DNA from 3 places in the Streptomyces sp. NPDC059169 genome. Region 1 is predicted to be linked to each of the others. Evidence: riboswitches for the same ligand, from Rfam matches in the RefSeq annotation. Region 1 holds a riboswitch; each other region holds the start of a gene.

Region 1 (3,261 bases):
AGCCGTGCTGTGTGGCGAGATAGCCCGCCAGCTGCTCGGCGAAGTACTGGACCATGTCGTTGCGTTCGGGCTCGCCGTGCACCAGGACGTCGATGCCGGTCTTCTCCTGGAAGGAGATCACCTCCTTGATCTCGTTCCTGACGCGCTCCTCGTAGCCGGTGGTGTCGAGCCGCCCGGCCCTCAGATCAGCCCGTGCGGTGCGCAGTTCACTCGTCTGCGGGAACGAGCCGATGGTCGTGGTGGGAAGCAACGGCAGGCCGAGGTGGGCCCGTTGGGCCGCGGACCGCTCGGCGTAGCCCTGGGAACGGCGGGCGTCGGCGTCCGTGATGGCCGCGGTACGGGCGCGCACGGCGGGATCGTGGGTGATGGCCGATGCGGAGCGGGACGCCAGGTCCGCGCGGTTCGCGGCGAGTTCGGCAGCGATGGCGTCCGTGCCCTTGGCCAGTCCCTTGGCGAGGGTGACGGTCTCCACGACCTTCTGCCGGGCGAACGCCAGCCAGCGCAGGATCTGCTGGTCGATGTCCCGTTCGCTCGTTGCGTCGAGCGGTACGTGCAGCAGCGAACACGAGGCGGAGACGTCCACGCGGTCGGCCAGGCCCAGCAGTGTGCCGAGCACCGCAAGGGACTTCGCCAGGTCGTTGACCCAGATGTTGCGCCCGTTGACCACGCCGGCGACGAGTCGCTTGCCGGGCAGCCCGCCGACGGTGGCGAGCCCCTCCAGGTTCGCGGCGGCGGCTTCGGTGAAGTCCAGGGCGAGCCCGTCGACCGGGGCTTTGGCCAGCAGCGGAAGGGCGTCGCCGAGCCGGTCGAAGTAGGAGGCGATCAGCAGCTTCGGCCGGTCGGCAAGGGAACCGAGCCCGTGGTAGGCACGCTCGGCGGCGTGCAGTTCCGCTGGGGTGCGGTCCTGCACGAGGGCCGGCTCGTCCAGCTGTACCCATGCGGCGCCGGCCGCGCGCAGATCGGCGAGGACCTCGGCGTACACGGGCAGCAGCCGGTCGAGCAGGGTGAGCGGGTCGAAGTTCGCGGGCACGCCGGGAGCCGGTTTGGCGAGCAGGAGGTAGGTGACCGGGCCGACGAGGACGGGCCGGGCGGAAAGGCCAAGCGCCAATGCCTCCTCGAGTTCCGCGAGTTGCTTGGTCGGGTCGGCGGCGAAGACGGTGTCGGGACCCAGCTCGGGCACCAGGTAGTGGTAGTTGGTGTCGAACCACTTGGTCATTTCCAGCGGCGCCACGTCCTGGGTGCCGCGTGCCATGGCGAAGTACCCGTCCAGACCGTCGGCGGCGACGGCGGCCCGGTGGCGTTCGGGAACCGCGCCGACCATGACCGTGGTGTCGAGGACGTGGTCGTAGTACGAGAAGTCGCCCGTCGGTACTTCGTGGATGCCGGCGTCTGCCAGGTGCTGCCAGTGGGCCCGGCGCAGGTCGGCGGCGGTGGTGTGGAGGGCATCGGCGGCGACCCGGCCCTTCCAGTAGCCCTCGATCGCCCTCTTCAGCTCCCTGTTGCGCCCCTGGCGGGGGTAGCCGTACACGGTGGCCCGTGCCGGAGTGGCTGCGGACGTGGTGGTCACGGAGATCTCCTTCGCGAGATGAATCCCTGAGATCCCGGGTACGGGACGAGAGCGCGAAGGGTGACGGACCGGACGGTGCGACCTCGCGCGTGAAGCGCGGTCGTCCGCCTGGTACGTACTGCCCCCGGACGTCGTCCGGGGGACCACCGACCGCCCTCGAGGTCACCGGGATGTCCGCGCACGACGGTCCGTGCGCGGGCAGCGGGCAGGTCTTCGGACTCGCGGGCACGTCCTCACGGGGGAGGACACCTAGTGGCCGTCGCTTCCCAGGCCCGGCCGGGCCCAGTGCGTATGACGGCGGTCGTTCCCGCTCACCGCTGCGGGGCAGTCCCGGATTCCCACCGGGTTCCCTCTTGCGACGCATCCCGTCTGGAGGACGGGGCGAACCAGCTGCGCGGACCAGCCTACGGGGCGATGCCACGCTCCGGGGAGCCGTGTCCGCCATGCGGATGGCCCGCGTGGGACGTGCGGGCAGACGAACGCGTCGGTGCGGGAAGCGCGAGGACGGCGCTTCCCGCACCGCGCCGGGTGCCGGCCCCTCAGCCGGCGCCCGACCGGGCCCCCTCGGCCCGGTCGGCCGCGCCCCCTCGGCCCAGCCTCCCGGTCTGCAGGCCCGGCTGCCCGGTTTTCGGGTCGGCCGGCCCCCGCCCGGAGAGGCGGCCGGACCGACCGGTTGCCCGGCCGGGTGGCTAGTGGAACTGCTCCTCCTCGGTGGAGCCGGTGAGCGCCGTGGTCGAGGGAGGCCGGGTTGACGGCGGTGGAGACGAGGTCGAAGTAGCCGGTGCCGACTTCGCGCTGGTGCCTGACCGCGGTGAGAAGCCGTCCGCGCGCAGTACCCCGACAGTCGGCGACCGGCTGCCACTTCTCGCGAGGCGGGGGCACCTGCCCCTTGTGGAACGTCTACGAGGCGTTCGCCGCGCCGGGGACGGATCCACGTCCAGATCGCCGCGATGCCCGACGGGCAGCGCTGCCTGTGGACCGCGCGTGCCGTCACCCGCCACCGCGGCGGCTGGGTGGAACCGGGCAAGACCTAGGCCATCGGGCTGGGGTGCGAGATCCGGCACGCGCACCGGCTCGTGTACGCGGACGGGCTGGACCTCGCGAGCGCCTCGGCCGCCACTCCGATCGGCATGGGCTGCCGCGTGTGCGAACGGCTCGACTGTCCCCAACGCGCCGTCCCGCCCCTCGGCCGCCGTCTGAGGATCGACCGGAACACCGGCACCTTCGTCCCGTATCCCACGCATCCCCCAGGCCGTGCAGGGGCGGGTCGCTCCTGGAAGGGATCTCCGCTGCCGTGCCGACGGCGTCAACGGCCGTCAGGGCGGTGGAGCAAGGCCGTTCAACCGGACGGCCTGGAGGGCGAAGTACAACTCTGCGGACGCCCCGGCGTCCGTGGTGCGTCGCCCGGTCAGTTCGGCGACGCGGTTGAGGCGGTAGCGGACCGTGTTGCGGTGGCAGTGCAGGCGCCGGGCCGCCACCGTCGTCGAACCGCCGCTGACGAACCACGCGTGGAGCGTCTCCAACAGCGTGTCCCGCTCGGCGCTCGGCTCCGATAACAGCGGACCCAGCACGGCGTGGGCGACCTCCTGTGCCACGTCGGGTGAGGCGGCTGAGAGGAGGGAGACCGGTGAGCTGCCGTAGACGTGCGCGCCGCGCGCACCGAGCGGCAGGCACCGGACGGCCAGCTGCGCCTG
Region 2 (3,261 bases), on a different contig from region 1:
GAGCCGCTGCACGGCGGGTTCGTCGGCCCCGGGATGCTCTCCGCGGCGTGCCCCGGGGAGATCTTCACCTCGCCGGTCCCGGACCAGATGACCCGGGCCGCGGCGGCCGTGGACAGCGGTGCCGGGGTGCTGTTCATCGTCAAGAACTACACCGGTGACGTGCTCAACTTCGACATGGCGCAGGAGCTCGCCGAGGACGAGGGCGTCCAGATCGCCAAGGTGCTGGTGAACGACGACGTAGCGGTGGTGGACAGCCTCTACACCGCGGGCCGGCGGGGTACGGGGGCGACGCTGTTCGTCGAGAAGATCGCCGGGGCAGCCGCCGACGAGGGCGCACCCCTGGAGCGGGTCGAGTCCGTCGCGCGCACGGTCAACGAGCGGTCGCGCAGCTTCGGCGTGGCGCTCAGCGCGCCCACGACACCGGCCAAGGGCAGCCCCACCTTCGACCTCCCGTCGGGCGAACTGGAGTTGGGCATCGGCATCCACGGGGAGCCCGGCCGGGAGCGGCGTCCGATGATGACCGCGCGGGAGATCGCGGACTTCTCGGTGGAAGCGGTCCTGGAGGACCTGCAGCCGTCGAATCCCGTGCTGCTGCTCGTCAACGGTATGGGCGCGACACCCCTCCTCGAGCTGTACGGCTTCAACGCGGAGGTGCACCGGGTGTTGGCCGAGCGCGGTGTTCCCGTGGCCCGCACCCTCGTCGGCAACTACGTGACCTCCCTGGACATGGCGGGCTGCTCGGTCACGCTGTGCGAGGCGGACGAGGAACTGCTGCGGCTGTGGGACGCTCCAGTGGCGACCCCCGGGCTGCGTTGGGGACGCTGATCCGTGGGACACGACGAAGGAGAACTCGTGCTGGACGCCGGTTTCTTTCGCCGGTGGATGACCGCCGGGGCCGCCGCCGTGGACCGTGAGGCCGTCAGGCTGACGGAACTCGACTCCGCGATCGGGGACGCGGACCACGGCACCAACATGAGGCGCGGCTTCGCCGCCGTCGTAGACGCCCTGGACAGGGAGGCCCCCGACACTCCCGGAGCCGTACTGGCACTGTCCGGAAGGCAGTTGATCTCGACGGTCGGCGGGGCGTCAGGACCGCTGTACGGGACGCTGTTGCGGCGGACCGGCAAGGCTTTGGGCGACGCGGCCGAGGTGTCGCGCGAGCAGCTCGCCGACGCCCTGCGTGCGGGCGTGGCCGCGGTGGCACAGCTCGGCGGCGCACAGGCCGGCGACAAGACGATGCTCGACGCACTTCAACCGGCGTCCGAAGCCCTCGGCGAGTCGTTCGCGGCGGCCGAGCAGGCGGCCGAGCAGGGCGCGCTCGCGACCGTACCCATGCTGGCCCGCAAGGGCAGGGCGAGCTATCTCGGCGAGCGGAGCATCGGGCACCAGGACCCGGGGGCGACGTCGTCCGCGTTGCTGATCGCGGCGCTGGAGGAGGCGGCGCGATGAGCCAGGTCGGCATCGTCCTCGTGTCACACAGCGCCCAGCTCGCCTCGGCCGTCGCCGACCTCGCCCGAGGGCTCGCGGGCGGGGCCCCGTCGGTGCCGGTCGCGCCCGCCGGCGGTACCCCGGACGGGGGGCTGGGCACCAGCTCGGAGCTCGTCGCCGCCGCGGCGCGGCAGGTCGACCGGGGCGCGGGCGTGGCCGTCCTGGCCGATCTCGGCAGTGCCGTCCTGACGGTGAAGGCCCTGCTCGCCGAGGGCGACGAGCTGCCCGAGGCGACCCGTCTCGTGGACGCCCCGTTCGTGGAGGGTGCGGTTGCCGCGGTGGTCACCGCGTCAGCGGGCGGGGATCTGGACGCGGTGGAGGCAGCTGCACAAGAGGCGTACGGCTACCGCAAGGTGTGATACCCGCACAACCGTGCGCGGTTTGTGATGTAGGTGGTCAACACACTAGTGTCGCACCGCCTTGGTGACGGGAAACCGGTGCGGAACCGGTGCGGCCCTCGCCACTGTGATCGGGAAGTCCGGCCCCCTCCGCGAGGAAGCCACTGGACACCCCGCGGGAGACCGCGGCGTCCGGGAAGGCGGGGCTCGGGCGGCAGGACCCGTCAGCCAGGAGACCGGCCAGGGCGTGTCGTCCATCCACGAGGTGTTGGAGAGGTCTCCCGACCATGCACATAGCCGAGGGGTATCTGCCCCCGCTGCACGCGGCCGCCTGGGGCGTCGCATCCGCCCCCTTCGTCGTCCACGGAGCACGAGCGCTCAGCAGGGAGGTGAGGGCGCATCCCGAGTCCACGCTGCTGCTCGGGGCGTCCGGCGCCTTCACGTTCGTCCTGTCCGCACTCAAGATCCCGTCGGTGACCGGGAGTTGCTCGCACCCCACCGGCACGGGCCTGGGCGCGATCCTCTTCAGGCCCCCGATCATGGCGGTGCTGGGCACCGTCACCCTCCTGTTCCAGGCGCTGTTGCTGGCCCACGGCGGCCTCACCACGCTCGGCGCGAACGTCTTCTCGATGGCGATCGTCGGCCCCTGGGTGGGCTACGGGGCCTACCGGCTCCTTCGGCGTTTCGAACTGCCGTTGATGGTGGCGGTGTTCTTCGGTGCGTTCATGGCGGACCTTTCCACCTACTGCGTCACCAGCGTGCAACTGGCGCTCGCGTTCCCCGACCCGAGCAGCGGATTCCTCGGTGCCCTGGGCAAGTTCGGCGGCATCTTCGCGCTCACCCAGATCCCGCTGGCGGTCAGCGAGGGACTGCTCACCGTGCTGGTGACGCGGTTGCTGGTGCAGTCCAGCAAGAGTGAACTGACCCGACTGGGCGTGCTGCTCCAGAGCCGGGACGAGGAGAAGGAGGCCGTGGCCCGATGACACGTCACGCGAAGATCAATACGCTGTTGCTGATCGCTGTGGCCGCGCTGGCCGTGCTCCCGCTCGTACTCGGCCTCGGAGACGACAAGGAAGAGCCGTTCACCGGCGCCGACGCCCAGGCGGAAACGGCGATCACGGAGATGGCACCGCATTACGAGCCCTGGTTCTCACCGTTGTACGAACCGCCGTCCGGAGAGATCGAGTCCGCGCTGTTCGCCCTTCAGGCTGCCCTCGGCGCCGGGGTGCTGGCGTACTACTTCGGTCTGCGCAGGGGGCGTCGCCAGGGTGAGGTCCGTGCCGCTGCGGCCGCGGCGAAGGACGCCCACGCGGGCTCCGGCGCCGGCAGCACCGCGACCTGATCGCCGATGCTGCCGATCGACGCGGCGGCGCACAGCAGTCGCTGGCGCCGCCGCCATCCGGGTGAGAAGGCCGTACTCGCGCTCGGGCTGACC
Region 3 (3,261 bases), on a different contig from region 1:
CCAGCGCGGGCACGGACGGGTCGGAGAGGGTGCATATCACCTCGTTGTCGGCGGGCAGCCGCTTGCGGGTGACACCGCTCGCCACCATCTGGGCGTCGCAGAGGATCGGTGCGCCGGCGCGCAGGGCCGTGCGGGCGCGGGCCACCACGTCGGGGGAGTAGGCAAGGTCGCGGACGAGGTCGACCATGCCGCAGGCGTGGATCATCCGTACCGCGACCCGGCTGACGTCGGCGGGCAGCGGGGCGAGGTCGGCTTCCGCCCGGATCGTGGCAAAGGACCGGCGGTAGATCTCCGCACCGTCCTTCTCGTAGTCGAACACGGTCTTCTCGCTCATTTCGTCGGTGTGGTCGTCGATGTGGATCTGCGGGCCGCCGCGACCGCGTCGGCTAGCCGAGCGGTGGTCGCGACGGCTACGGAGGCGCCGCCTGCGGTCACCCGGTACGTGCCGTCCGGCAGGGCGAGGGCGTCGACGTGCTCCCCGTGCGGATGGCCGCAGCGGCGCTCGCAGCCGGAGAAGTACACGGGCAGGAGGGCCTGCGGAGGGGAGTCGGAGGGCTGCGGACCCGTGGGGTCGGGACCCGTCGGCGGGGCGTCCTCGCCGGGGCGGTCCCGACCGGTCGCCGCATCGGCGCGTACGTCCGCGAATGCCTTGCCGCACCCGGGCCGACCGGTGCAGGCGCCTACGCCGTACCAGGGGGACCCGGTGCCGGTGATCAGGCCGGCCTCGTCCAGGGCGCGGAGCCGTGCGCGGGCTTCGTCCGGGTCCGTGAAGCCGGGCACGACGACCCCGCGCCAGGGAGTGAGGCGGACCTCGTCCGACGGCGCGGGCAGCAGCGCGCGGGCCTGGGCGGCGGTGAGTCGGCCGAGGGGGGCGGCGACGGACACGGCCCACCGGCCGGGACCTTCGACGAGCCCGGGGCGGGGGCCGGCGCCCTGCGGGCCGGGACCGGCTCCGGGCCCAGAGCCGTGCTCCGTGCCGGCGCCGGCTGCCCGAGGGCCGTCCGTGGCCGCCCCGGTGGGGTCCGTCCGCTCCCCTGCGTCCGCGCGCACCCGCGTCGCCGCGATGCCCGCCGCCTCCAGTTGCGCACCCACGGCCGGTGCCTGCCCGGCCGGTAGTTCCCGCACCCGCCAGGCTCCCGTGCCGGAGTCTTCCGCCGCCGTGAGGAAGGCCTCGGCAGCCGCGAGGGCGGCCCGCGGTGCGTCCCCCGCCGCGATGCGGAAGGCCTGTGCTCCGACGTGCACGACGGCCGAACCGCCGTCCGCTGCGAGCAAGGTCACATCCGCCCCGAGCCCCGCCACGTCGCCCCGCCCGTCGTCCAGGGCGAACAGGAAACGACCGGAGAGCCGGGCCGCCCGCCCGCTCGCGCACAGCAGCGCGTCCAGCTGTCGTGCCCACAACTGCACGGTGCCGCAGCCGAGTCCGTCGAGTCCGGCGAGCGGTGAGGACACGACGTTCCGGACCCGTTCATGGGTGTCGGAGGGCAGCAGTCCGGCGTCCCGCAGGAAGTCCGCCAGCTGTGCACCGCACTCCTCGCCCAGTCCGCGCAGCTCGACGTTCCCGCGCGACGTGACACTCAGCATGCCGTCGCCCAGCTCCTCGGCGGCCCGCGCCAGGGTGGTGAGCTGATGTGACGTCAGAAGCCCTCCGGGTAGCCGGAGTCGGGCCAGGTGCCCGTCGTCGGCCGGATGTAGCCGCAGTGCGCCCGGGCATGCATCGGACCGTTCCCGTATGCGAGGTTCGCCCCGGTTCGGGGGTGTTGCGGGTGTGGGCGGCATGGCGGCGAGCATACCCACGTCCTTCCAGGTGACCGCCCTGCCGGTGAGGGCAGCCTCTACTATGCAGACGGCACGGGGTCCCAGGACCCTAGGGAGGAAGCCCGGTGAGAATCCGGCGCGGTCCCGCCACTGTGAGCCGGCCCCCCGGGGCCCGGCGAGCCAGGAACTCCCGCCGTCCTACGACCACCCGGGGCGCGGACACCCCGAGGAAGGCCTGCGCACGCCATGATCCTGCTGCTGTCGACCTCCGACACCGACCTGCTCAGCGCCCGTGCGGCCGCGGGCCCGGTCGAGTACCGCCTCGCCAACCCCTCCCGGCTCCCGGCTGCGGGTACCCCCCAGGCCGAAGGCCCTGGCGGACTGCGCGATCTGCTGGAGGGCACCGAGCTCGTCGTCGTACGGCTGCTCGGTGGTCTGCGCGCCTGGCCGGAAGGTCTCGACGTGCTGCTCGCCGCCGACCAGACCCGCCCGGTCGTGGTCCTGACCGGCGAACAGGCCCCCGACGCCCAGCTGATGGAGGCGTCAACGGTGCCCATCGGCATCGCGGCCGAGGCCCACGCCTACCTGGCGCACGGCGGCCCGGACAACCTGGAGCAGTTGGCGCGCTTCCTGTCGGACACCGTCCTGCTCACCGGCCACGGCTTCGAGCCCCCGGCCGCAGCCCCGAGCTGGGGTCCGCTCGACCGCACCCCGCGCGTCACCGACGGCCCCACCATCGCGGTGCTGTACTACCGGGCCCACCACATGAGCGGCAACACCGCGTTCGTCGGAGCCCTCTGCGACGCCGTCGAGGACGCGGGCGGCCGGGCCCTCCCGCTCTACGTCGCCTCACTGCGCACCCCCGAGCCGGAGCTGCTCGACCGGCTGCGCGGCGCGGACGCCGTCGTCACCACCGTCCTCGCCGCCGGTGGCACCCGGCCGGCCGAGGCGCAGGCGGCCGAGATGGACCTCTCGCCGCAGAGCGCCCCCGCTGAAGGCGGCGGGGAGCCACGGGCGGGCGGGGACGACGAGTCCTGGGACGCCGGAGAGCTCGCCGCGCTCGACGTACCGGTGCTCCAGGCCCTGTGCCTGACCGGTTCGCGCAGCGCCTGGGAGGAGAACGACGAGGGCCTCTCGCCGCTGGACGCCGCGAGCCAGGTCGCGGTCCCCGAGTTCGACGGCCGCCTGATCACCGTTCCGTTCTCCTTCAAGGAGATCGACGAGGACGGCCTGCCCGCGTACGTCGCCGATCCCGAGCGCGCCGCCCGCGTCGCCGGCATCGCAGTGCGCCACGCCCGGCTGCGCCACATCGCCAACGCGGACAAGCGCATCGCGCTCGTCCTCTCCGCGTACCCGACCAAGCACTCCCGCATCGGCAACGCGGTCGGCCTCGACACGCCCGCCTCCGCCGTCGCCCTGCTGCGCCGACTCGTCGACGAGGGATACGACTTCGGCGCGGAGGAGATCCCCGGCCTCGCGTCCGGTGACGGCGACGAGCTGATCCGT

Evidence for each region. A riboswitch is a leader RNA that binds a small molecule or an ion and turns the genes downstream of it on or off. The one in region 1 is predicted to bind cobalamin.
Region 2: linked by a shared signal. The riboswitch ahead of ACFXOM_RS07880 (energy-coupling factor ABC transporter permease) and the one ahead of metE (5-methyltetrahydropteroyltriglutamate--homocysteine S-methyltransferase) in region 1 are both predicted to bind cobalamin.
Region 3: linked by a shared signal. The riboswitch ahead of cobN (cobaltochelatase subunit CobN) and the one ahead of metE (5-methyltetrahydropteroyltriglutamate--homocysteine S-methyltransferase) in region 1 are both predicted to bind cobalamin.

The regions. Positions count from the first base shown of each region.
Region 1 is NZ_JBHZCF010000024.1:32,309-35,569, forward strand. It holds gene metE (5-methyltetrahydropteroyltriglutamate--homocysteine S-methyltransferase) at 1-1,567, opposite strand, end outside; cobalamin riboswitch at 1,754-1,973, opposite strand; partial or broken gene ACFXOM_RS32355 (short-chain fatty acyl-CoA regulator family protein) at 2,406-2,817, shown strand; gene ACFXOM_RS32360 (PucR family transcriptional regulator) at 2,884-3,261, opposite strand, start outside.
Region 2 is NZ_JBHZCF010000003.1:370,194-373,454, forward strand. It holds gene dhaK (dihydroxyacetone kinase subunit DhaK) at 1-825, shown strand, start outside; gene dhaL (dihydroxyacetone kinase subunit DhaL) at 853-1,449, shown strand; gene dhaM (dihydroxyacetone kinase phosphoryl donor subunit DhaM) at 1,446-1,847, shown strand; cobalamin riboswitch at 1,877-2,086, shown strand; gene ACFXOM_RS07880 (energy-coupling factor ABC transporter permease) at 2,114-2,809, shown strand; gene ACFXOM_RS07885 (energy-coupling factor ABC transporter substrate-binding protein) at 2,806-3,168, shown strand; gene cbiQ (cobalt ECF transporter T component CbiQ) at 3,175-3,261, shown strand, end outside.
Region 3 is NZ_JBHZCF010000007.1:261,785-265,045, forward strand. It holds gene ACFXOM_RS15930 (precorrin-8X methylmutase) at 1-334, opposite strand, end outside; gene ACFXOM_RS15935 (cobalamin biosynthesis protein CobG) at 331-1,788, opposite strand; cobalamin riboswitch at 1,834-1,964, shown strand; gene cobN (cobaltochelatase subunit CobN) at 2,002-3,261, shown strand, end outside.